DNA from 2 places in the Vogesella lacus genome. Region 2 is predicted to be linked to the other one. Evidence: riboswitches for the same ligand, from Rfam matches in the RefSeq annotation. Region 2 holds a riboswitch; the other holds the start of a gene.
What was found. A riboswitch is a leader RNA that binds a small molecule or an ion and turns the genes downstream of it on or off. The one in region 2 is predicted to bind glycine.
Positions count from the first base shown of each region.

Region 1: another riboswitch for glycine. It lies ahead of glyA (serine hydroxymethyltransferase); the one in region 2 lies ahead of gcvT (glycine cleavage system aminomethyltransferase GcvT).

Region 1 covers NZ_CEETQT010000010.1:51,487-63,431, forward strand. The annotation lists gene ACZ9W6_RS13525 (YjfB family protein) at 1-139, opposite strand, end outside; gene trxB (thioredoxin-disulfide reductase) at 262-1,215, shown strand; gene ACZ9W6_RS13535 (Smr/MutS family protein) at 1,221-1,859, shown strand; gene ACZ9W6_RS13540 (peroxiredoxin) at 1,834-2,301, shown strand; gene ACZ9W6_RS13545 (PhoH family protein) at 2,367-3,767, shown strand; gene ACZ9W6_RS13550 (alpha/beta hydrolase) at 3,802-4,593, shown strand; gene ACZ9W6_RS13555 (M24 family metallopeptidase) at 4,618-5,847, opposite strand; gene ACZ9W6_RS13560 (helix-turn-helix domain-containing protein) at 5,949-6,539, shown strand; gene ACZ9W6_RS13565 (methyl-accepting chemotaxis protein) at 6,586-8,454, opposite strand; glycine riboswitch at 8,826-8,920, shown strand; glycine riboswitch at 8,922-9,018, shown strand; gene glyA (serine hydroxymethyltransferase) at 9,140-10,396, shown strand; gene ACZ9W6_RS13575 (L-serine ammonia-lyase) at 10,493-11,893, shown strand.
Region 2 covers NZ_CEETQT010000001.1:469,336-481,280, forward strand. The annotation lists gene gcvP (aminomethyl-transferring glycine dehydrogenase) at 1-1,367, opposite strand, end outside; gene gcvH (glycine cleavage system protein GcvH) at 1,521-1,907, opposite strand; gene gcvT (glycine cleavage system aminomethyltransferase GcvT) at 1,976-3,058, opposite strand; glycine riboswitch at 3,098-3,194, opposite strand; glycine riboswitch at 3,202-3,300, opposite strand; gene ACZ9W6_RS02160 (DUF2256 domain-containing protein) at 3,557-3,691, opposite strand; gene ACZ9W6_RS02165 (cryptochrome/photolyase family protein) at 3,918-5,447, shown strand; gene ACZ9W6_RS02170 (lipocalin family protein) at 5,457-5,999, shown strand; gene ACZ9W6_RS02175 (TIGR02450 family Trp-rich protein) at 6,035-6,283, shown strand; gene ACZ9W6_RS02180 (NAD(P)/FAD-dependent oxidoreductase) at 6,396-7,373, shown strand; gene ACZ9W6_RS02185 (amino acid permease) at 7,452-8,780, opposite strand; gene gluQRS (tRNA glutamyl-Q(34) synthetase GluQRS) at 9,113-10,021, opposite strand; gene fdxA (ferredoxin FdxA) at 10,137-10,460, shown strand; gene miaA (tRNA (adenosine(37)-N6)-dimethylallyltransferase MiaA) at 10,528-11,472, shown strand; gene ACZ9W6_RS02205 (methyl-accepting chemotaxis protein) at 11,528-11,945, opposite strand, start outside.

The DNA.
Region 1 (11,945 bases), on a different contig from region 2:
TCTGATTTGGCGATGCAGAAACCGCCGCCCCAACCAGACTCAACACCGAATCTCCTGCCACTTCCATAGCCTTCTTCAGCACGAAAGTTTCTGTGGTTTGCTTGATATTCTGCGCCGATGCCGCCGAAATGCCATCCATGAAATCCTCCTTTGCTATGGTTGATAATCGAAATCTATCCGGCAAGTAGCAACACTCAATCGGATACAGGTGCTTTAGCTGTTAGAATACGCCTTATCGTTTCTGTTTGACAGGAAAAAAACATGAGCCAGACTCGTCACTCCCCGCTTCTCATCCTCGGTTCCGGCCCTGCCGGTTACACTGCTGCCGTTTACGCGGCACGCGCCAACCTGAAACCGGTCATCATTACCGGCCTCGCCCAAGGCGGCCAGCTGATGACCACGACCGAGGTTGATAACTGGCCTGCCGACGCTTCCGGCGTAATGGGCCCGGAGCTGATGCAGCGCTTCCAGCAGCATGCCGAGCGTTTCGGTACCGAGATGATCTTTGATCACATCCACACTACCAAGCTGGATGAGAAGCCTTACCGCCTGATCGGCGACAGCGGCGAATACACTTGCGACGCCCTGATCATCGCCACTGGCGCTTCCGCCAAGTACCTGGGCCTGCCATCCGAGCAAGCGTTCTCCGGCAAAGGCGTTTCCGCCTGCGCGACCTGCGATGGTTTCTTCTACCGCAATCAGGACGTAGCCGTCGTGGGTGGTGGCAACACTGCCGTTGAAGAAGCACTCTATCTGGCCAACATCGCCAAGCATGTGACCCTGATCCATCGCCGCGACAGCTTCCGCGCCGAAAAGATCATGATCGATAAGCTGATGGCTCGCGTTGCCGAAGGCAAAGTCACCCTGAAGCTGAATGCCAATCTGGATGAAGTCCTCGGCGATGCTTCCGGCGTGACGGGTGTTCGCCTGAAATTCAACGACGGCAGCAGCGAAGATATCGGCCTGATGGGCGTCTTCATCGCCATCGGCCACAAGCCGAACACCGACATCTTCAAAGGCCAGCTGGAAATGGATGAAACCGGCTACCTGATTACCCGTGGCGGCCGCGATGGCAATGCCACCCTCACCAGCGTCGAAGGTGTCTTCGCTGCCGGTGACGTGCAGGATCATATCTACCGCCAGGCCGTAACCAGCGCCGCCTCCGGCTGCCAAGCCGCTCTGGACGCCGAGCGTTATCTGGATCAGCTGAAGTAAGTTGCTTGAAAGCACTCAAGTCGCAACTGAAGCAAATCAAGCTGCAGCCCCGCGCCCCCGTGGCGCCGGCTGCGGCCAACCCTGAGCCGCCTGCGGCTGAAATCGACTTCCCGTCTGCCGTCCCCGGCGTCAAGCCACTCAAGCCTGACAATCGTCACATCCCGCAACTGCCCAAGCCACGCCCGCGCCCCATGCATGGCAAATCCCACAGCTTGCTGACCACCGATGCCCTGCTGACACAAATGTCAGCCTGGTTTGAACCGGCACAGCTTCCTTACGAACATCGCCGCCCCGGCATTGCCAGCAACAGCCTGCGCCGCCTCAAGAGCGGACACTGGCCTGTCTGCGGCGAGCTCGACTTGCATGGTCTTGACCGTCACACCGCACACGAACAGCTGACCGTGTTTTTGCACCGAAAACGCGAGCAAGGCAATTGCGTGCGCATCATTCACGGCAAAGGCCTGAGCTCGCGCGGCGAACCGGTACTGCCCAAAATGGTACGCGGCTGGTTAAGCCAGCACCCGGACGTACTGGCCTTTTGTGAAACCGACAGCCATCAGGGCGGCAGCGGTGCCGTACTGGTTTTGCTCAGACGACATCACCCACATGGAGACCACCATGAGCACGATTATCCCCGCTTTTGAAGCCCCGGCCACCAGCGGCCTGACTGCCCGCCTGCCGGCCAGCGGCCTTGCCATTGCCTACTTCTACCCCAAGGACAACACGCCGGGCTGCACCAACGAGGCACTGGCATTTCGCGATCTGCACGAGCGCTTTCTTGCGGCCAACTGCACGATTTTCGGCGTCTCGCGTGACAGCCTGAAATCCCATGAAAATTTCCGCGCCAAGTACGCTTTGCCATTTGAATTGATCAGCGATCCGGACGAAACTGTATGTGAGATGTTTGCTGTCATGAAAATGAAAAACATGTACGGCAAACAGGTAAGAGGCATTGAGCGCAGCACTTTCGTTCTGGATGGCCAAGGCCAGATCCTGCGCGAATGGCGCGGCGTCAAGGTGCCCGGACACGTCGATGAAGTACTCGCCTTCATCGAGTCCCTGAGCCAGGTGCCGACAGCCGGATAAAATCTCTGCCGGCACCGCGATGATCACGGTCAGGCCATCAGGCCTGACCAGACAAGGGGGTAATCATGGTTGGCCGCAAGAAAAGCAAGATCAGCAAACTGTTCGTCCTCGACACCAATGTGCTGTTGCATGACCCCACCTGCCTGTTCCGCTTCGAAGAACACGACATCTACATCCCCATCATCACTCTCGAAGAGCTCGACGATCACAAGAAAGGCATGTCCGAAGTTGCCCGCAACGGCCGCCAGGCCAGCCGCTTCATTGACGAGCTGGTCAGCCAGCAACGCAATATCGACGATGGCATCCCGCTAGGCAGCAAGAGCCATCAGGCCGCCAGTGGCCGCCTGTTTTTGCAGACTCGCCTGCTCGATACACGACTACCCAATCCGCTGCCAGTCGGCAAGGCCGATAACCAGATACTCGGCATCGTGATGGCACTGAAGCAGCACGATGCCGAACGCGAGGTCGTACTGGTGTCGAAAGACATCAATATGCGCATCAAGGCACGTGCGCTGGGGCTGGATGCCGAAGACTACTTCAACGACAAGGTGCTGGAAGACAGCGACCTGCTGTATACCGGCACACTCGAAATCAACAGCCAGTTCTGGGACAGAAACGGCAAGGAGCTGCGATCCTGGCAGGAAAACGGTCGCACCTATTACCAGCTCAAAGGCCCGGATGCCAACAAGCTGCTGCTGAACCAGCTGTTATGGCAAGGCGGCGATCAAACCCTGCAAGCCCGTGTCATCCAGCAGGAAGGCAAAGAAGCCACACTCGAAACCCTCAAGGATTACAGTCACCAGAAAAACAATGTCTGGGGCATCACCGCACGCAATCGCGAACAAAACTTCGCGCTGAATCTGCTGATGAACCCGGAGATCGATTTCGTGACCTTGCTGGGCCAGGCCGGTACCGGCAAGACCTTGCTGACCTTGGCTGCCGGCCTCGCCATGACGCTGGAACAAAAGCTGTACAGCGAAATCATCATGACGCGGGTGACGGTGCCAGTCGGCGAAGACATCGGCTTTTTGCCTGGCACCGAAGAGGAAAAAATGCTGCCATGGATGGGCGCACTCGAAGACAACCTTGATGTGCTCAATCGCAGCGAAGATGACAGTGGCGACTGGGGGCGCGCCGCCACCCGCGACCTGATCCGCAGCCGCATCAAGGTCAAATCGCTGAACTTCATGCGCGGCCGCACCTTCCTCAACAAGTATCTGATCATCGACGAAGCGCAAAACCTGACGCCCAAGCAGATGAAGACCCTGATTACCCGTGCAGGCCCGGGCACCAAGGTTGTCTGCCTGGGAAATATCAGCCAGATTGACACCCCCTACTTGACGGAAGGCAGCTCTGGCCTGACTTATGTCGTAGATCGCTTCAAAGGTTGGCCGCATTCGGGCCATATCACCTTGCAACGCGGCGAGCGCTCGCGACTCGCCGACCACGCGGCGGAGGTACTCTGATTTGTCCGCACTTGAACTGATACACAAACCGGCAATGGGCAAGTCACGCCAGACGCGTCCATTGCTGTTTTTACATGGCGCTTATTCGGATGCCAGCTGCTGGCATGAGCGCTTCATGCCCTGGTTTGCCAAACAAGGTTTTGATTGCTGGGCCCTCAGCTTCGAGGGCCACGGCAAATCACCCAACAGCAATGGTCTGCCGCCGGGCATTGATCGTTATGTCGATAATCTTGCGCAAGCGCTGACCTTGCTGGGTGACCCGCAGCCTATCATCATCGCCCACTCCATGGGCGGCTTTGTGGTGCAGGAATACCTGACCCGACACCCGCTGCACGCCGTCGCCCTGCTGGCACCCGTACCGGCCAGCGGGCTGTCACGCTCGACCTGGCGCATGATGTGTCAGCGCCCCGACCTGCTGACCCGGCTCAATATGTTTCAGCTGACCGGCACCGGCATGGATGCTGACAGCGTACGCGCCCTGCTGTTCAGCGAACACAGTTCGGACAAGGATATCGAATGGTGCCTTAGCCATTGCCGGCCCGAAAGCCAGAAAGCCCTGCTCGACATGAGCTGGTCAACGTTGGCCGCAAGATATAGCCAACGCCCTGATCATGCGCTGGTCTTGCTGGGCAAGTCTGACTTGCTGATCGGCGACAGCGATGTTCGCGAGGTCGTGCAACGCCTGAATGCCAAGCAATGCAATATCGACGAACTGGGCCATATGGTGATGCTGGACAGGCAATGGCTGCTGGCTGCCAAGGCCATTCATGACTGGCTGGAAAAAGAGGCCGTCAGCACCGTGGCCGCCGACCTCACACCAGGCTAGTACAAAGCCGGATTGACGGTCCGTTTACCGCTGATAACCAAACGGATCGTCAATACTGTGGCTAGGCTCGGTAAACCAGCGCGGGCCTTGCTCGGTCATGTAGAAATGATCCTCCAGCCGCACGCCAAACTCTCCCGGCACGCATATCATCGGCTCATTACTGAAGCACATGCCGACCGCCAGCGGCGTCTGGTCAGAACTCACCAGATACGGCCACTCGTGAATATCCAGCCCGATGCCATGACCCGTACGATGCGGCAGCCCCGGCAGCTCGTACTCCGGGCCAAAACCATCCACCTGCAATTGCGCTCTGGCAGCCAGGTCAACCGAGCCGCAAGGCTTGCCCAGCTGTGCAGCAGCAAAGGCCGCAGCCTGCGCTGACTTTTCTGCTTGCCATACTTGCCGCTGACGCTCGCTGGCCTCGCCAAAAACATAGCTGCGGGTAATATCCGACAGATAGCCATGCAGCTCACAACCGGTATCAATCAACACCATATCACCCTGCTTCAGGTATTGCGGTTCCTTCACCCCGTGCGGAAAAGCCGTCGCCGGGCCAAACAAGGCGATACAGAAATAGGAACCCGCAGCCGCACCCACCTTGCGATGCGCCTCATCGATGAACGCCTCGACCTCTAGCGTGGAGATGCCTTCATGCAAGATGCTGGCAACCGCCTTGTGAACTTCCAGCGTCATGTCTTTGGCCGCCTGCATCAGCGCGAGCTCGGCAGCAGATTTCTGCATGCGGCAACCAGCTGTCACTGGCTTGGCATTGACGAAACGACAAGCCGCACCTTGTTCGCGCAAACCGTCAAACACGAAGAACGGAGTACTTTCATCAATAGCCAGTACGGTATTGGCCTGATCAGCATTGACACCCAGCTCGCCAAGCACACGGAACAACAGCGCATAAGGCGATTCGTGCTCATGCCAGCCACTCACCGGCGCGCGCTGAACCATATACTCATCCAGCGTACCCAGCTCGAAATGGGGTGCAATAAAACGTAGCTGACCACCGGCCGTCAGCACTGCACCGACCATACGCTCGCTGGCATACCATTTCAGACCGGTAAAATACTTGAGGCTAGTCCCTGCATGCAGATACATGGCATCAATACCATGCTCTTGCATCAGACTCGCGGCCTTGCCCATTCTCGCCTGATATTCAGCCAGTTCAATCGGCTGCACATTTGCCGTCATGCACGATAATTTTTGCAGTGCATCCTGCTTGCTGACACCACCAATCCCGATTGCCATCACCTGCTCCCTGTCTTTTGCGTAATAATTCAGTGCATGATAGCAAGCAAATTTTAGTGTCACTTAAATTTTGATTGCCAAACTCACGATATTGATAAAACATGCGCATACCGCGCAACGGGAATACAACAGCGATGTCAGAAGAATCGATAGGCCAACGACTAAGGCGATACAGAAAGCTCTGCGGCAAGACACTGGTACAAGTATCCAAAGAGGCCGGGGTTTCTGCAGGCTTCCTGTCCCAGGCCGAACGGGACATGACCGGCCTGTCGCTATCCTCGCTGGCCAACATCGCAAAGTCACTCGGCGTCTCAAGTAGCGAGCTATTCCCCCTGCCACGCCAGGAGGCACCCGACTCTCACCAAAACACCCGCCAAAGCTATGCCCTCACCGGCATGATGCAGCGCTATGAGCGCCTGAGCACCTCCTTTGACGGCAGCGTACTCAATGCAGTCAAACTGATCCTACCAATTGACTACCGCTCGGAAGAGGTCAGCCACGAGGGGGACGAGTTTGTCTACGTGCTGAATGGCAAGGTGCGCTATATCGTCGGCAACAACAAATATGATCTGGTCAGTGGCGATTCGCTGCATTTCAACCCGAAAGAAAGACACGCGATACACAACAACTCTGGCGAGGTGTGTGAAATCATTTCTGTCAGTACCCAACCGCTTTTCGAGAACGCCAAATAAAAAAGAGGCGCATCTGCGCCTCTTTTTTATCTCAATACATCCGCACTCACAGCTTGAATTGCGACACCAGTGACTTGAGCTGATCACCACGACTGGCCAGCAACTGAATCGTAGCCAGCGCATCCTGCAAACTTGCATCAGTCTGCTGCGCCATCACGTTTACGCGCTCGGCACTACGCGCCATTTCATTGGTTGCCACGCCCTGCTCGGCGGTTGAAGACGTAATCTCGCCCATGCGAGAAGAAATCTCCTCAGCGTGACCCTTGATCATGTCTACCTTGTCAGCTGCCTGACGCGACAGCGCTACACCACTGGCCACCTTGGCATTAGTCTCGTCAGCATGTGTAATCGCCTCACCCGTTTTGGCGATAACGGTATCAATCAGCTCGGCAATCTGGACGGTAGCCGTTGCTGTACGCTCGGCCAGCTTGCGCACTTCATCCGCCACCACGGCAAAACCACGCCCCTGCTCGCCGGCCCGTGCCGCTTCGATAGCTGCATTCAGCGCCAGCATATTAGTCTGATCCGCGATATCACGGATCACGGCCACGATGCCTTTGATTTGCTCGGACTGGCCCGACAGGCTGGACATCACATCCTGCAATGAACCCACCGCAGTAACGATGGACTCGACTTCGCGGGCAACTTCAGCCATCGCCTTGTGAGAGTCAAAAGCATTGTCACGAGAGCGGGACACCAGCTGCTCAGTCTCACCGACATGATCTGCAATGTGGTTAATGCTGACTGTAATCTCCTCGATCGTTGCCGCCGTTGCCGACAATTCGGATGACTGCACGCGTGAATCCTGGGCAATCTTGTCCGCAACACGATTAAGACCCACCGCATCCATCGCCAAGGCATCAGATTCGCCACGTACCGTCAGGAACATCTCACGCAACTTGGCCACAAACTGGTTGAACGACTCGGCAATCTGGCCGACCTCGTCACGATTACCCACCGGAATGGTCTTGGTCAGATCACCCTGACCACTGGCAACCTCCAGCATGGCCTTGCGCAAGGAACCCAGCCCCGAAAGCATTTTGGCAACACCGGCATAAGTCAGTACCGACGCAATCGACAAGCCAACAATCGCCAGAATGATCAACACTGTCAGCAACTCGCGCACCGGCGACATGGCCTCGGCTTTTGGCACCACGATACCAAGCAGCCAGCCTGTTTTTGGCACAGACATCAGCGAAACCATATTCACTTCGCCACCCAGGTCGATATCCTGAATGCTGCCATCTTTGGCCAGCGAACCAAGGTCGATGCCAGGCACTACTTCGCCGATTTTCTTCAGTACCGAGTCCTTCTGCGGGTGGGCAATCACCTCACCCTCAGCCGTTACCAAGAAGGCATAGCCACCGCCCGGCAATTTGGAAGAGACGATCTCGTCAACCACCCGCGCCAGCGTAACGTCACCGCCAGCAACTGCCGTCAACGTACCGCCCGACTTTTGCGACTCGGCAAAAGTGATGATCGGGCGCTTGGTTGCGGCATCAAGATAAGGAGGCGAAGTGGTCGGGCCATCAACGGCTGCTGCGGCCTTGTACCAAGGCCGGCCAGTCGGATCGTAGCCAGCTGGCAATGCAGGCGATTTGGCATCCATGGTCATGGTCTTGTCTGGCTGGCCAACATAAGCCGAATCAAAACCACCGGCATGTTGAGCCTGATCCAGAATCGGCTGCAAATCACCCTTGCCGAAACGGCCAAGAATCGAGCTGACAATCTGCTGGCGGCTTTGTACCCATTCGGTCACAAAGCTGGCCTTGTTGTCAGCGGCGAGATTGATCTCGCGGGAGATCTCCTCTTCGAGCGCTTGGCTCATCTTGAAATACACGATGCCACAGAATACTGCTGTTGATGCAGTCATCACCAACAACACGAACATCATCAATCGGGTTCGGATTGTCATGCGCGCTCCCCTTGCTTGCGTTTTTATTTATTGAATGGCCTATTATTCATATAAGCCTTGAGACACGAACTTGCCAAAATATAGTCAACTCAGTCAGTTGACACCAAACCACACGATGACAAAAGACAAACGAGTCAACCAGCAAGTACGTCCCGAACTCGCGCATTTCAGCCTATTCGATGTTATATATCAAGCCTAACTGAGCATTTCATTAAATCCCCGCATCAAAACTACCTCTCAAATTTTAGCCAGCAATGCCAAACAGCAATATTTCTGACAATCGTATATGCCAATCACTTTCCTTGCCGGCATTTGACTTGGACATCAACTTTCTCTAGATTTGCCTGAGCCGCAGGAATGTCAAACATTCCACGGGATACACAGGAGAGACTGTCCGGAACGACTGCGACAGCGCCGAAGGGGAATCGCCCCAGAAACTCTCAGGCAAAAGAACTGTGTGAACCAGGCACTCTGGAGAGCAGGTCTGCAAAGCAGCACCTCGCCGAAGGCAGCACGGCTACCGCAATCTGGTAGCCAGAATCTCTCAGGCAAAGGGACAGAGGGGGCAACGTCGGGTGATACCGGACGGGGCTCCTTTTTTCATTCCAGCCCTACCCCTACACACTCGCCACTACCAGCCGATCACAAGACCCGTTGTCTTGCGGCACATAACAGGAGTTGCGCGATGTTTCACAGAGAGATGGAAATTGCCGGATTTGATGATGCGCTATGGGCGGCCATGCAGGCCGAAACACTGCGTCAGGAACAACACATCGAGCTGATTGCCTCGGAAAACTATGCCAGCCCGCGCGTCATGCAGGCACAGGGCAGTCAACTAACCAATAAATACGCCGAAGGCTACCCGGGCAAGCGCTATTACGGCGGCTGCGAACATGTTGATGTGGTTGAGCAACTGGCTATCGACCGTGCAAAGCAGCTATTTGGCGCTGATTACGCCAATGTGCAGCCACACTCCGGCAGTCAGGCCAACGCAGCGGTATACATGTCGCTGCTGCAACCGGGCGACACCATTCTTGGCATGAGCCTGGCCCATGGCGGTCATCTCACCCACGGTGCCAAAGTCAATTTCTCCGGCAAAATCTACAATGCCATCCAGTACGGCATTGACAGCCAGAGCGGCGAAATCGATTACGACGAGGTGGCAAGGTTGGCCGCAGAGCACCGCCCCGAGATGATTGTTGCCGGCTTCTCCGCCTATTCGCTGATCGTAGACTGGGCACGCATGCGCGAAATTGCCGACAGCATCGGGGCATGGTTATTCGTGGACATGGCCCATGTCGCCGGACTGGTTGCCGCCGGCCTTTATCCCAACCCGCTGCCACACGCCCATGTGGTCACCACCACCACCCACAAGACCCTGCGCGGCCCACGCGGCGGCCTGATCCTTGCGGCCAACCCGCCGGAAGAGCTGGTCAAAAAGCTGCAATCACTGGTTTTCCCCGGCATTCAGGGCGGCCCACTGATGCATGTCATCGCTGCCAAGGCGGTTGCCTTCCTTGAGGCACAGCAACCCGAGTTCATTACTTACCAGCAGCAAGTGCTTGCCAATGCACGCTCAATGGTCAGCACCTTCCAGCACCGCGGCTACAAGATTGTCTCGGGCAAAACCGATGATCACCTGTTCTTGCTGGATCTCATCGACAAAGGCATTACCGGCAAAGCGGCAGATGCCGCACTGGGTGCGGCCAACATCACGGTCAACAAGAATGCCGTGCCCAACGACCCGCAAAGTCCGTTTGTCACCAGTGGCATCCGCATCGGCACACCAGCCATCACCAGCCGCGGCTTCAAAGAAGCAGAAGCCACCCTGATTGCCAATCTGGTTTGCGACATTCTGGATGATATTGACAACACCGAGGTTGCCAATCGGGTAAAACGCCAGGTTCTGGCGCTTTGCGCTGACTTCCCCGTCTATCGTTAAGTACAATCCGGCGGCTGCGGCCAACGTAGCCGCCACACACACCCGTCAAACCTGGGTTGGCCGCAAGGCCACCCGAGCAAAAATAAGAGAAGCAGCATGGCAATTAGTGTTTTTGACCTGTTTAAAATCGGTATCGGCCCATCCAGCTCGCACACCGTCGGCCCGATGCGCGCAGCCCGCCAATTTATCGCACGGCTCGACAAGGATGGCCTGCTTGGCATTACCTGTCGGGTGAAGTCAGAGATGTTCGGCTCGCTCGGTGCCACCGGCAAAGGCCACGGCACCGATACCGCCGTGCTGCTTGGCCTGCAGGGTGAGCTGCCGGATCTGGTCGACACTGATCAGGTCGACACCATGCTGCATGCCATTCGCGAAGCCCGCTCGATCAACCTGCTGGGCAAGCACACCATCAATTTCAACGAGTCAGAAGACCTGATTCTCTACAAGCGCAAGGCGCTGCCCTACCACCCCAACGGTATGATATTCGAGGCATTTGATGCTTCGGGCAACAGCCTCTCCAAGCGTGCCTATTACTCAGTAGGCGGCGGCTTTGTTGTGGATGAAGCGGCCATCGATGCCGGCTTCACCCCGCCAGGTGTCACCGAGCTGCGTCATCCATTCAAAAGTGGTGCCGAACTGCTGGCACTGTGTCAGCGCCATGGCAAGTCCATCAGCCAGATCATGCTGGAAAACGAACTGGCCTGGCGCACAGAAGATGAAATCCGCAGTGGCCTGCTGCAAATCTGGCAGGTCATGCAAGCTTGCGTGAAGCGCGGCTGCGAGCGCGAAGGCATCCTGCCAGGCGGCATGAAAGTCAAACGTCGCGCATCTGACATGTATCGCAAGCTGCTGGCCTCACCAGAAGCTGCGCTGCGTGACCCACTGACTGTACTCGACTGGGTCAACCTGTATGCACTCGCAGTCAATGAAGAAAATGCTGCCGGCGGCCGCGTAGTGACCGCACCGACCAATGGTGCAGCAGGCATTATTCCTGCCGTCTTGCACTATTACGCCCGATTTGTACCGAATGCCAATGACGAAGGTGCGATCCGCTTTCTGCTGACTGCTGGCGCCATCGGCATTCTGTTCAAACTTAATGCTTCCATCTCTGGCGCTGAAGTTGGCTGCCAGGGTGAGGTCGGCTCCGCCTGTTCTATGGCTGCAGGCGCCTTGGCCGAAGTTTTGGGCGGCACACCAGAACAAGTCGAAAATGCCGCCGAAATCGGTATGGAGCACAATCTTGGCCTGACCTGCGACCCGGTTGGCGGACTGGTACAAGTGCCTTGCATCGAACGCAATGCCATGGCGGCCATCAAGGCAATCAACGCCGCACGCATGGCACTGCGCGGCGACGGTCATCACTTTGTTTCGCTGGATCGCGTCATCAAGACCATGCGCGACACAGGCCGTGACATGAGCACCAAATACAAGGAAACCGCTCGTGGCGGCCTCGCGATCAATGTGATCGAAGTGCCAGTCAACATCGTCGAGTGCTGACATAGTACAAAGGTCAACACAGCAAGCCAGACAGCAGCTTCTATACTGATAG
Region 2 (11,945 bases):
GGGATCGCGTCAGCGGCAGCAGCGTCCAGCGCGGCGATGTCGGCAGCCTTGCCGGTGAAGATTTCAACCAGTTTGGCCAGATCAGCGGTGGTCGCGGCTTCGTGGAAGGCGACACCCAACACGCCATTGCCGGCGTCACGCACGTTGATGCCGGCAGCCAGCGCGGCAGCGTAAACGTTGGCCGCATTCGCGCCCAGCTCAACCTGTACGGTATCGAAGAAACGCTCGAATACCAGCTTGCTGCCGGCAGCTTTCACCGCGTGAGCGAAGATGGCAGCCATGCGATGGATGCGCGCAGCGATACGCTTCACGCCTTCCGGACCGTGGAAGACGGCGTACATGCCGGCGATATTGGCCAGCAGTACCTGCGAGGTGCAGATATTGGAGTTGGCTTTTTCGCGACGGATGTGCTGTTCGCGAGTCTGCAGCGCCATACGCAGTGCCGGCTTGCCCTTGGTGTCGATCGACACGCCGATGATGCGGCCAGGCGCGGAGCGCTTCTGGTCGTCACGGAAGGCAAAGTAGGCAGCGTGCGGGCCACCGAAGCCCATTGGCACGCCGAAGCGCTGGGTGTTACCCACGGCCACGTCTGCGCCCATTTCGGCTGGCGATTTCAGTGCCACCAGCGCCATTACGTCGGCAGCGACAATCGCCATCGCACCCTTGGCCTTGACGGCGGCGATGTACGGGGTCTGGTCCAGCAGGTCGCCGGCTTCGCCCGGATACTGGAACAAGGCACCGAAGTAGTCGCCATTGCCGGCTTCTTCCGGATGCCCCAGTACCAGCTCGAAACCGAAGTATTCGGCGCGGGTTTTCAGTACGTCGAGGGTCTGTGGCAGTACGCGGCTGTCAACAAAGAACTGCTCGGACTTGCCCTTGAAGGCACGACGCGCCATGGCCATCGCTTCAGCGGCGGCAGTGGCTTCGTCCAGCAAGGAGGCGTTGGCCATTTCCAGACCGGTCAGGTCGATGATCATCTGCTGGTAGTTCAGCAGTGCTTCCAGACGACCCTGAGCGATTTCAGCCTGATACGGGGTGTAGGCGGTGTACCAGCCCGGGTTTTCCAGCACATTGCGCAGGATCACGCCCGGGGTAATCACCGGGTAGTAGCCCAGACCGATGAAGGACTTGTTGACCACGTTCTTGCCGGCGACGGCTTTCAGGTCAGCCAGCGCGTCGACTTCACGCTGTGCGGCTGGCAGATCCAGCGCACGGTTGAAACGGATACCGGCCGGCACGGTTTGTGCCACCAGATCTTCTACCGATTTGGCGCCAATATAGGCCAGCATTTCGGCTTTTTCGGATTCGCACGGGCCGATATGGCGGGCGATGAATTCTTGATGATTGAAGAGTTGCGAGAGCGACATGTCTTCGATTCCGAATGGATACAGTCAGTTACAGAAACACAGGAAAAACGGCTGTGGCCAAGGTTGGCCGCAAGTCTGGCCAGACGGGTCTTTCCTGTGTTTGGGCAACACAAAAACAAAACCCTGCCGCGTTGCCACGGCAGGGTCATTTCATCAGGCGCCGATTTCGGCCGCGTAAGCAGCCGCGTCCATCAGGGCATCCAGATCAGCGGCATTGGCCGGCTTGATCTTGAAGAACCAGCCAGCGCCGTACGGATCGCTGTTGGCCAGGTCAGGCTGACCTTCCAGTTCGGCGTTCACTTCGAGGATTTCACCAGCGATAGGCGCGTATACGTCGGAAGCAGCCTTCACGGACTCGACCACACCAGCCTGCTCATCGGCAGCCAGCGCAGCGCCAACACCTGGCAGCTCGACGAATACGATGTCGCCCAGCAGCTCTTGTGCGTGTTCGGTAATACCAACGGTAACGGAGCCATCGGCTTCCAGACGCAGCCACTCGTGGCTGGATACGTATTTCAGTTCTGCAGGAATGTTGCTCATGTTTACTCTCCAGATTGGGTAAGGATTCGGCAGGGCTGTCGTCTCTCGCCCTGCGTTATACACCAGACTTATTCAAAAACCTTTTTGCCGTTACGCACGAACGGCATTTTCACCACACGCACTTCGGTCAGCGTGCCACGCAGATCAACGTGGGCCACTGCGCCGGTCGAGGCCGGTACACGGGCGATGGCGATGGAATGCTTGAGGGTCGGGGAGAAGGTGCCACTGGTGATGATGCCTTCCTGGCCATCCACCACGACTTTCTGGCCTTCGCGCAGTACGCCACGGCCTTCCAGCACCAGGCCAACCTGCTTCATGGCGACACCAGCAGCCTTTTGCGCTTCCAGCGCGGCGCGGCCAATAAAATCGCGGCCTTCGGTAAAGGCCAGGGTCCAGCCCATGCCGGCTTCCAGCGGGGAGACGGTTTCGTCCATATCGTGGCCGTACAGGTTCATGCCGGCTTCCAGACGCAGGGTGTCACGCGCGCCCAGGCCGATAGGCGATACGCCAACTTCTTTCAGCTGGTTGAAGAAGGTAATGGCTTCGGCAGCCGGAACCATGATTTCCAGACCGTCCTCACCGGTGTAGCCGGTGCGGGCGTAGAACCACTCGCCTTGCGGCAGGCCCTGGAATACTTTCAGTGCGCGGATGCCTTCGGCCAGCTCCGGCTTGACCAGACATACCTTGTCGATAGCCTGCGGTCCTTGAACGGCCAGCATCGCCAGATCGCGGCGCACTTGCAGCTTCACGTCAAAGCCGGCGGACTGCTTGTCCATCCACGCCAGATCTTTTTCGGTCGTGCCGGCGTTCACTACCATGCGGTAGCCGGTCGCGGTCAGGTAAACGATGAGGTCATCCACCACGCCGCCCTGCTCGTTCAGCATGCCGGAGTACAGTGCCTTGCCTTCGAAGCCCAGCTTGGCCACATCGTTAGCGATCAGTTTCTGCAACCAGGCTTTAGCGTCGCTGCCGGTGATGTCGACAACAGTCATGTGCGAAACATCGAACATGCCGGCATCGGTACGCACGATTTCGTGCTCTTTCAGCTGCGAGCCGTAATGGATGGGCATTTCCCAACCGGCGAAGTCAACCATCTTGGCGCCGGAAGCGATGTGTGCGTCGTAGAACGGGGTGTGTTGCAGGGCTGTCATGACAGGTCCTTGTTGCGAGCGTGAGTATCCTCTGTTTTCTCACACCCCTCTGTCCCTGCACCTGAGATTTTCCGGCATTGCGCCGTTAGCCCCTTCGGTGGGCGCATCCTGTGCGCCGCTCTCCAGATTCTGCGGGCCAAAGCCCGATTCATGCAGTCCTTTTGCCTGAGCGATTGCGGGTGCACTTGCGCCTTCGGCGGCGACCACCCAAGCGGGCAATCACTCTCTCCTGCGGAATGCGCGCATTATCGTTGGCGATAGCCACCTTGGCAAGCAGGTTTTGGCCGCCAGATCAGTCACTTGCCATATGACACAATGAATGTCATGAAAATCCGCCATCAGTCACCGTCTGGCTTATGGAAAATAATGACAGACACCTTGCCAGCAACACCCGCTCGAAGCACTGAAATCCGGCGAAATCCCGCACCACAGCAGCATTTTTAGCTGTGACCCGATACCATTTTCCACCCTCAAGCTGACGGACAGAAGCGCCTGCCGCTAGCGTTGCCGGCAGCGGTCTGAACAGTATTTCACCTCATCCCACACCGCCTGCCACTTCTTGCGCCAGCTGAACGGCCGGCCGCATCTTGCACAGATTTTTGCTGGCAAATCAGCCTTCTTGCGCATTTTCATCCGGTAAACCCCCTCTCCTGCAGACAGTTGGCCGCGAGGGTTTCTTGCGTACCCACCTAAATATTGTACATAATTTGTATTGTACAAATAGCGATTTCACGTTGACTGCAACATCAACGACAAGCACCCGATACGTACACGTACTAATGACACGCCCCAAACCAGACATGCGCAGCCTGTCCGCAGACACCGCGTGCGCCAGCCAACCCTTGCCGGCAGGCAGATCATGACCGAGCTGCGCCTGATCCTTGGCGACCAGCTCAACCCGCAGCACAGCTGGTTTGCCGACTGCCGCGACGACGTGGTGTATGTGATGCTGGAGTTGCGGCAAGAAGCCGGCTATGTGCTTCACCATGCACAAAAGCTGCTGGCCATTCTGGCGGCGATGCGCGATTTTGCGCGCCAGCTGAAGGCTGCCGGCCATCGCGTGCGCTATGTGCGGCTGGACGACACGAGCAATCGCGGCAGCCTCACCGACAATCTCGATGCGCTGCTGCAGCACTACGCTGCCAGCCGTTTTTGCTGGCAACTGCCAGACGAGTGGCGGCTGGATCAGCAGTTGCGTACCTGGGCAGCCCGTCAGTCCATCCCCTGCGAGGCAGTAGGCAGCGAGCACTTTTACACCCGTCGCGAAGAGGCCGCGAAGCTGTTTGCCGGCAAGAAGCAGTGGCGGATGGAAGTGTTTTACCGCTACATGCGCAAGCGCCACCGCCTGCTGCTGGATGACAGCGGCCAGCCGCTGGGCGGGCAATGGAATTTTGACGCCGACAACCGCAAACCGTGGCGCGGCCAACCTTTGCCGCCGCCTGATACCCGACCGCAGCACGATCACCGCGTGCTGTGGCAGATGCTGCAGCTGGCCGGCATTGCCAGCTTTGGCGAGCCCGCAGCCGAGACACTACGTTGGCCGCTGAATCGCGCCGAAGCGCTGGCAATGCTGGATGACTTCATTGCCCATCGCCTGCCGCATTTCGGTGATTACCAGGACGCAATGCACAGTGAGGCACCGCTACTGTTTCATGCCCTGCTGTCGTTTGCGCTGAATACCAAGATGCTGTCGCCGCAAGAAGTCGTCGCCGCGGCCATCCGCGCCTGGCAAGACGGCCACGCACCGCTGGCCGCCACCGAGGGCTTTGTGCGGCAGATCATCGGCTGGCGCGAATACGTGCGCGGCATTTACTGGGCCGAAATGCCCGGCTACGCCACGCGCAACCGCTTTGATCATCAGCTGCCACTGCCGGCCTGGTTCTGGCATGGCCAAACCGGCATGCGCTGTCTGTCGCAAGCCATCGGCCAGTCGCTGCGAGACGCTTACGCCCACCACATCCAGCGACTGATGGTGATCGGCAACTTCGCCCTGCTGGCCGGCCTGTCACCGCAGGCACTGCACGAGTGGTATCTCGGCGTGTATATCGACGCCTTCGAGTGGGTGGAGCTGCCCAACACGCTGGGCATGAGCCAGTTTGCCGATGGCGGCCTTCTGGCCAGCAAGCCTTATGTCAGCGGCAGCGCCTATCTGCACCGCATGAGCAATTACTGCGGCAATTGCCGCTACCGCCGTGATGCCCGCTACGGTGCGGACGCCTGCCCTTTCAATGCGCTGTACTGGGATTTTTTCCTGCGGCAACAGCCGAAGCTCGCGGCCAACCCGCGCCTGGGGCTGGTTTATCGCCAGCTGGACAATATGCCACCCGAAGAACAAGCCGCCATCACCGCAACCGCCACAGCGATTCGCCAGCGGCTGGATCAACTGTAAGGAAACCTCATGCGCCTGCGCCCGTTTGCCCTCGCCCTGACTGTCGCCGCCAGCCTGTGGCTGAGCGGCTGTGCCACCCTGCCGCCAGAAGGCATCCGTCCGCTGCCCGGTTTTGAAGTGCAACGCTACAGCGGCAAGTGGTATGAAATTGCCCGCCTTGACCACCGTTTCGAGCGCGGCCTCAGCGATGTCAGCGCCGAATACCAGCCTCAGGCCGACGGCAGCATCCGCGTGATCAACCGCGGCTATGACAGCGCCAGCCAGCGCTGGAAACAGGCCGAAGGTCGTGCGCTGTTCAATGGTGCGGCCAACCTTGCCTCGCTGAAAGTATCGTTCTTCGGGCCGTTTTATGGCGGCTATCACGTCATCGCACTCGACCCCGATTACCGCTGGGCGATGGTGGCCGGCAACGACCGCGACTATCTGTGGATACTCGCCCGCGACCGCCAGCTGCCGCCCGAGCTTTACCAGCGCCTGCTACAACAGGCAGCGGCGCTCGGCTTTGACACCGGCCAGCTGATTCGCGTCAGCCAGACGCGGCCCGACGCCTGAGTCCCTGCCTGCCTCTCGCCCACGAGTAAAACGCCATGAGTACCGACAACAAACCCGCACGCCCGCCACGCCTGAACCCGCGCAAGCTGCTGCTGAGCAAATGGACAGCAGTGACGCCACAACAGCGCGAGAAGCACTTTCTGGTGACCCGCGTCATCGAGCCGGACGACCCTGCGCTGCCAATCAGCGAAGTCGAAATCGAGGCGGTTTACAGCCACCGCAGCCAGATCATCGCGTGGCAAACACTGACCGACACCACGCGCTGGCGACAAGGCTGGCACTGAATACCGTCAGCCACACACTTGGCCGCAAGCAGCCAGCGCCCACACACCCAAGCCTGCGGCCAAGCTTGCCACGCCAGCGCGACACCCCATTCAAGACAAGGAGCAACAGCGCATGACCTCAGCCCTTCAGATCGCCATCATCGGTGCCGGCATGGCCGGCCTTTCCTGCGCGCGCGCCCTGCACGAAGCCGGCCTCGCCGTCAGCGTTTTCGACAAGAGCCGCGGCCTTGGCGGCCGCTTGTGCACCCGTCGTGGCGAACACTGGCAAGCCGACCACGGCGCGCAATACTTCACCGCGCGTGACCCCGCCTTTCGCCAACAGGTGGACAGCTGGCTGGCCGACGGCCACATCGCCTTCTGGCCCGGCCGACCGACGGTGATCGGCACAACGGCGCATGAACACACGGAAGTGCCGCTGCGCTATGTCGGCGTACCCGGCATGTCAGCACCGGCCAAGGCGCTGGCGGCCGGCCTGGCGAAAGCGCTCAGCCACACCGTGCAGCAACTGCACGCACACGACGACGGCTGGCAACTGGCCAGCAAGGAGCACGGCACACTGCCGGCGCGTTTTGATGCCGTGGTGCTGGCCGTACCACCGGCTCAGGCAGTACCGCTACTGGCTGGCCACAGTGCAGCTTTGCAAGCGTTGGCCGCCAGCCATCGCATGCTGCCCTGCTGGACGGTACTGGCGAGATTTGCCGAGCGCCAGCCGCTGCCGTTCGATGCCGCCTTTGTCAACGAAGGCCCGCTGCGCTGGCTGGCCCGCAACAACAGCAAACCCGGCCGCAGCGGCGAAGAAAGCTGGGTGTTGCAGGCCAATGCAGCGTGGAGCGAACAATGGCTGGAAGCCGACGCCGAGTCAGTAGTGGCCGAGCTTCTGGCAGCCTTCCGGCAACTCGGCGGCGGCGAACCCGTTGCCACCGGCAGCCACCGCTGGCGCTACGCCGACAGCGTAGCCAGCCACACCGGCAGCGGCTGGGATGAAAACACTCGCCTTGGTCTGTGTGGCGACTGGCTGCATGGCGGCAAGGTAGAAGGCGCATGGCTCAGCGGCCGCCATCTGGCACAGCGCATGCTGGCCAGCCTGTAAGCCTTGCACCCCTCACATGAAAAAGCCCGCCGGCTTGATGCCGGCGGGCTTCTCATTCTTCAGCAAGACAGCGCTGGCTCAGTCTTTCAGCAGGCGCTCGCGCAGCTGCCACAGATACACCGGCAAACCGGCCAGCAGCAGCAACACGCCCCACATCACCACCTCGGCGCCGGAGCCGTAAATCGTCCACATGGCAAAAGCAAAGCCGCCAAAGGAGAAGGCCAGCGGCGCGTACCAGTCGCGACGGCTGAACTGCTGGTGACGCTTGAGCATCACCGCCAGCAGCGCCATCGCGCAGAAGGCATACGGCAGCAGCGTGGTAGCGGTAGCCAGCAGGATCACGAATTCGAAGATCTGCACGCCACTCTGGCCGCCGGCGTACTTGCTGGCCAGCAGAATCGTGACCAGTACGCTGGACAGCACCAGACCGACAATCGGCACACCGGCGCTGTTTTCACGACGGAAGAAGGACGGGAACAGGCGATCGCGTGCCGCGGCGGCCGGGATATGGCCCTGCATCAGGCACCAGCCGTTCAGCGCGCCAAAGCACGACACCACCGCGCCCAGACCCACCGCGTAATACGCCCACTCGCCCCACAGGCTGCGCGCCGCGTCGGCAAATGGCGCGGACGATGCGGCCAACTGCTCGGCCGGCATCAGGCCCATCAGTGCCACGGTGCTGGCGATATACAGTGCGGCGGCAATCAGCGTGCCGTACACGGTTGCGCGTGGAATGGTTTTCTCCGGCTGGTGCACGTCACCAGCTGGCACCGAGGCCGATTCGAGGCCAAGGAAGGCCCACAGTGTCAGCGCCATGGTGGCCGGAATCGCCTCGCCCAGCGGCTTGGCATTCGGGTTGAACTGCACCAGCTCCGGATTCAGCCAGATCAGGCCGGCCAGCGTCACCGCGCCCAGCGGCAGCAGTTTGAGGATGGTGGTTACCACTGCCACGCTGCCCGAGCTTTTCGGGCCACGGCTGTTGATCCAGGTCACCAGCCAGATCAGGCTGATGGCGGTTGCACCGGCGGCAAAGTTGCTTTCGTTCAGCACCGGGAAGAACACGCCCAGATAGCTGACCCCGGCCACCGTCAGCGCGGCATTACCGGCCCACAGCGCAATCCAGTAACCCCAGGCAATCAGGAAGCCGGCAAAATCGCCAAAGCCTTCGTGGATATAGGCATACGGGCCACCGGCGCGTTGCGGCAGCAGCTTGGCCAGCCGCGCAAACACCAGCGCAAGGCAGATCGCGCCCAGCGAGGTAATCACCCAGCCAATCAGCGAGGAGCCGCCGTACTGCGCCAGCGACGCCGGCAGCAGGAATACGCCGGAGCCGATCATATTGCCCACCACCAGGGCGGTACACATCCAGATGCCGAGTTTGTGACGCGGTGTCGTCTGAGTACTCATCACGCGTCCTCCAAAACAAAAAGCGCCATCGCGGCGCTGAATTCATAGATATTCATGCAAGCTTGATTCCGGTTGGTGCGCGGTGGCGCACAGTCGATTTGCTCTGTCTCTTCTGGCGACTGGCAAGCCGGCACGTCAGCCCCTTGCCATGCAAAACTCCCCTTCGGCACGGATGTTCCCCGCGCTGAAAGCAAACCTTTATTCCGGAATATCAAAGTCTTGTCATGACAGCGGCTGGCGCCCTGTTGGCTGGCGCTTCGCTCTAATGAAATGCGGCAAGACAGCCAGCCGGCCGCCTTGCGCGCAAGGTTGGCGATTGTATCCGCAAATCGCTATGCCAGGACGATAGGTCCGCGTGGCACGCGTGACAGCTGCCAGTTGGCCAGCGCCCACTGCCACAGCTCGGCCAGGGTGACGACCTCGGCCGGTGGATGATGACCAAGCCGCGACAGTGCCAGCCGCAATTCGCCGGCTGCCGCGCTGGCATCAATCGCCGGTGCCAGCGTCTGCTTGGACAACTTTTCACCCGCAGCATTGACCATCAGCGGCAAATGACAATGCGTGACCGGCGTACCCCCCAGCTTTTCGCGCAACCACAACTGGCGCGGCGTCGACACCAGCAAGTCCGCGCCACGCACGATGTCGGTCATGCCCTGCGCAATATCGTCCACCACCACCGCCAGCTGGTATGCCCAGAAACCGTCAGCACGCAGCAGCACCACATCGCCGATCTCGCTTTGCAAACGTTGGCCGCACTCGCCCTGCAAGCGGTCGGTAAAGCCGGTGTAGCGGTCATCCACTCGCAAGCGCCACGCCCTCGCTTCGCGCCCGGCCGGCACGCCATCGCGGCAGCTGCCGGGATAGATCATGCCATCGGCCCCGCGCTGGCTGCGCTCGGCAATCTCCTTGCGCGTGCAGGCACAGCCATAGGCATCGCCCTGAGCAATCAGCTGATCCAGCGCGGCGCGGTAGGCATCGTGGCGGTCATGCTGGTAGCTAAGCTCGCCATCCCACTCGAAACCGAACACCGCCAAGGTGCGCAGGATATTGTCGGCCGCGCCGGCCATCTCGCGCGGCGGATCGAGGTCTTCCATCCGCAGCCACCATTCGCCGCCACGGCTACGCGCTTCCAGATAGCTGCCGACTGCCGTCGTCAGCGAACCGGCATGCAAAAGACCGGTGGGGCTGGGCGCAAAGCGACCGCGATAAGGCAGGGACGGGGCGAGGATGGCATCAGACATGGCAAGGCAAAACCGGCAAAAAAACGCTAAAATGGCACACAGACAACGGGCGCGCGCAGCGCCCGCCAGCATTTATGCGGCCAAGGTTGGCCGCAAGCAAGGAGTAAGGCGTTCAATGACGCACGTTGTAACCGAAGCCTGTATCAAATGCAAATACACCGACTGCGTGGCGGTTTGCCCGGTCGAGTGCTTTCATGAAGGCCCGAATTTTCTGGTGATCGACCCGACCGAGTGCATCGACTGTGCACTATGCGTGGCCGAATGCCCCGCCGAAGCCATTTTTGCCGACGAAAACCTGCCGGTCGACCAGCACGATTTTGTCGCCATCAATGCCGAGCTGGCACCGCTGTGGCCGGTGATCAGCGCGCGCATTCCTGCGCCGGAAGACCACGCACACTGGCTGGCCATCAAGGACAAGCGCCACTTGCTGGAACGCTAAGCCCGCCCAGCCCGCCACGCCGCCTTGCGGCCAACCTTAGCCACTTACCGCCGAAAGCCGATAGCCGATGTCCGATTTGCGTGCAATTTTCCTGATGGGCCCGACCGCCTCCGGCAAGACCGGCCTCGCGCTGGCGCTGGCCGAGCGTTTTGATGTCGAGATCATCAGCGTCGACTCTGCCCTCGTCTATCGCGGCATGGATATCGGCACCGCCAAGCCGACGGCCGCCGAGCTGGCCGCCTGCCCACATCACCTGATCGACATCATCGACCCGACCGAGTCCTACTCGGCCGCGCAGTTTCACGCCGATGCCACCCGGCTGATGCACGAGATTCAGGCACGCGGCAAAACGCCGCTGCTGGTTGGCGGCACCATGCTGTATTTCAAGGCGCTGGCCGAAGGCCTGTCCGACTTGCCGCAAGCCGACAGCGCGCTGCGCCGCGAGCTGGAAGACGACGCCGCCCGCCTTGGCTGGCCGGCGATGCACGCAAGGTTGGCCGCACTCGATGCCGTCACCGCCGCGCGACTGGCGCCGAATGACTCGCAACGCATCCAGCGCGCGCTGGAAGTTTGCCTGCTGTCCGGCCAGCCGATGTCGGCGCTGCTGGCACGCGGCCGCGACGATGCGGCGCAAGGCAACTTCCTGCGGCTGGCGTTGAATCCGGATGACCGCGCCTGGCTGCATGCGCGCATCGCGCTGCGTTTTGACCTGATGCTGGAGCAAGGCTTTCTGGCCGAGATGACGGCCATTCGCCAACGTTGGCCACAGCTGACGCTGGAGCTGCCGGCCATGCGCTGTGTCGGCTACCGTCAGGCATGGGAATACCAGGACGGCCTGTGCAATGCTGCCGAATTCCGCGAACGTGGCATCGCCGCTACCCGCCAGCTGGCCAAGCGGCAGATTACCTGGCTGCGCAGCATGGCCGCCGACAATCACGAACTCGCCGTCAATCGCGGCGACGTACAAGACGAAGCCTGCCGCCTGCTGCAAGACTGGCAGTCACGCCACTGAGGCAGAAGCGGAAAAAGGCGGCCCCGGCCGCCTTTTTTCATACCGGTCTGCCACTTCAGGTGCGGAAGAAGGCAATCGACTGGTTGATGCCGCCGGACAGATCCCGCAGCGACTCGGCTGTTTGCGACACGCTCATGGCCGCGGCGACGTTTTCCTCCGACATCTGCGCCAGCGCCTCGACTGTCTTGGCGATATTCTGGCTGGCAATCGCCTGTTCGTTCAGCGCGTAGGAAATCTCGTTCATCACGTTCTGCACCTGGCCTGCCTCGCTACCAACCTGATTCATGATCTGGCTAGAGCTGCCGGTTGTTCCTTTGACCTTGTCGATGATGCTGGTGCAGCCCATCATGGCGCTGGCCGCTTCATCAGAGCCGCTCTGGATAGAGCTGATCATGCCAGAGATCTCCTGGGTGGCACTGGTTGTGCGCTCGGCCAGCTTGCGCACTTCGTCAGCCACCACGGCAAAGCCGCGT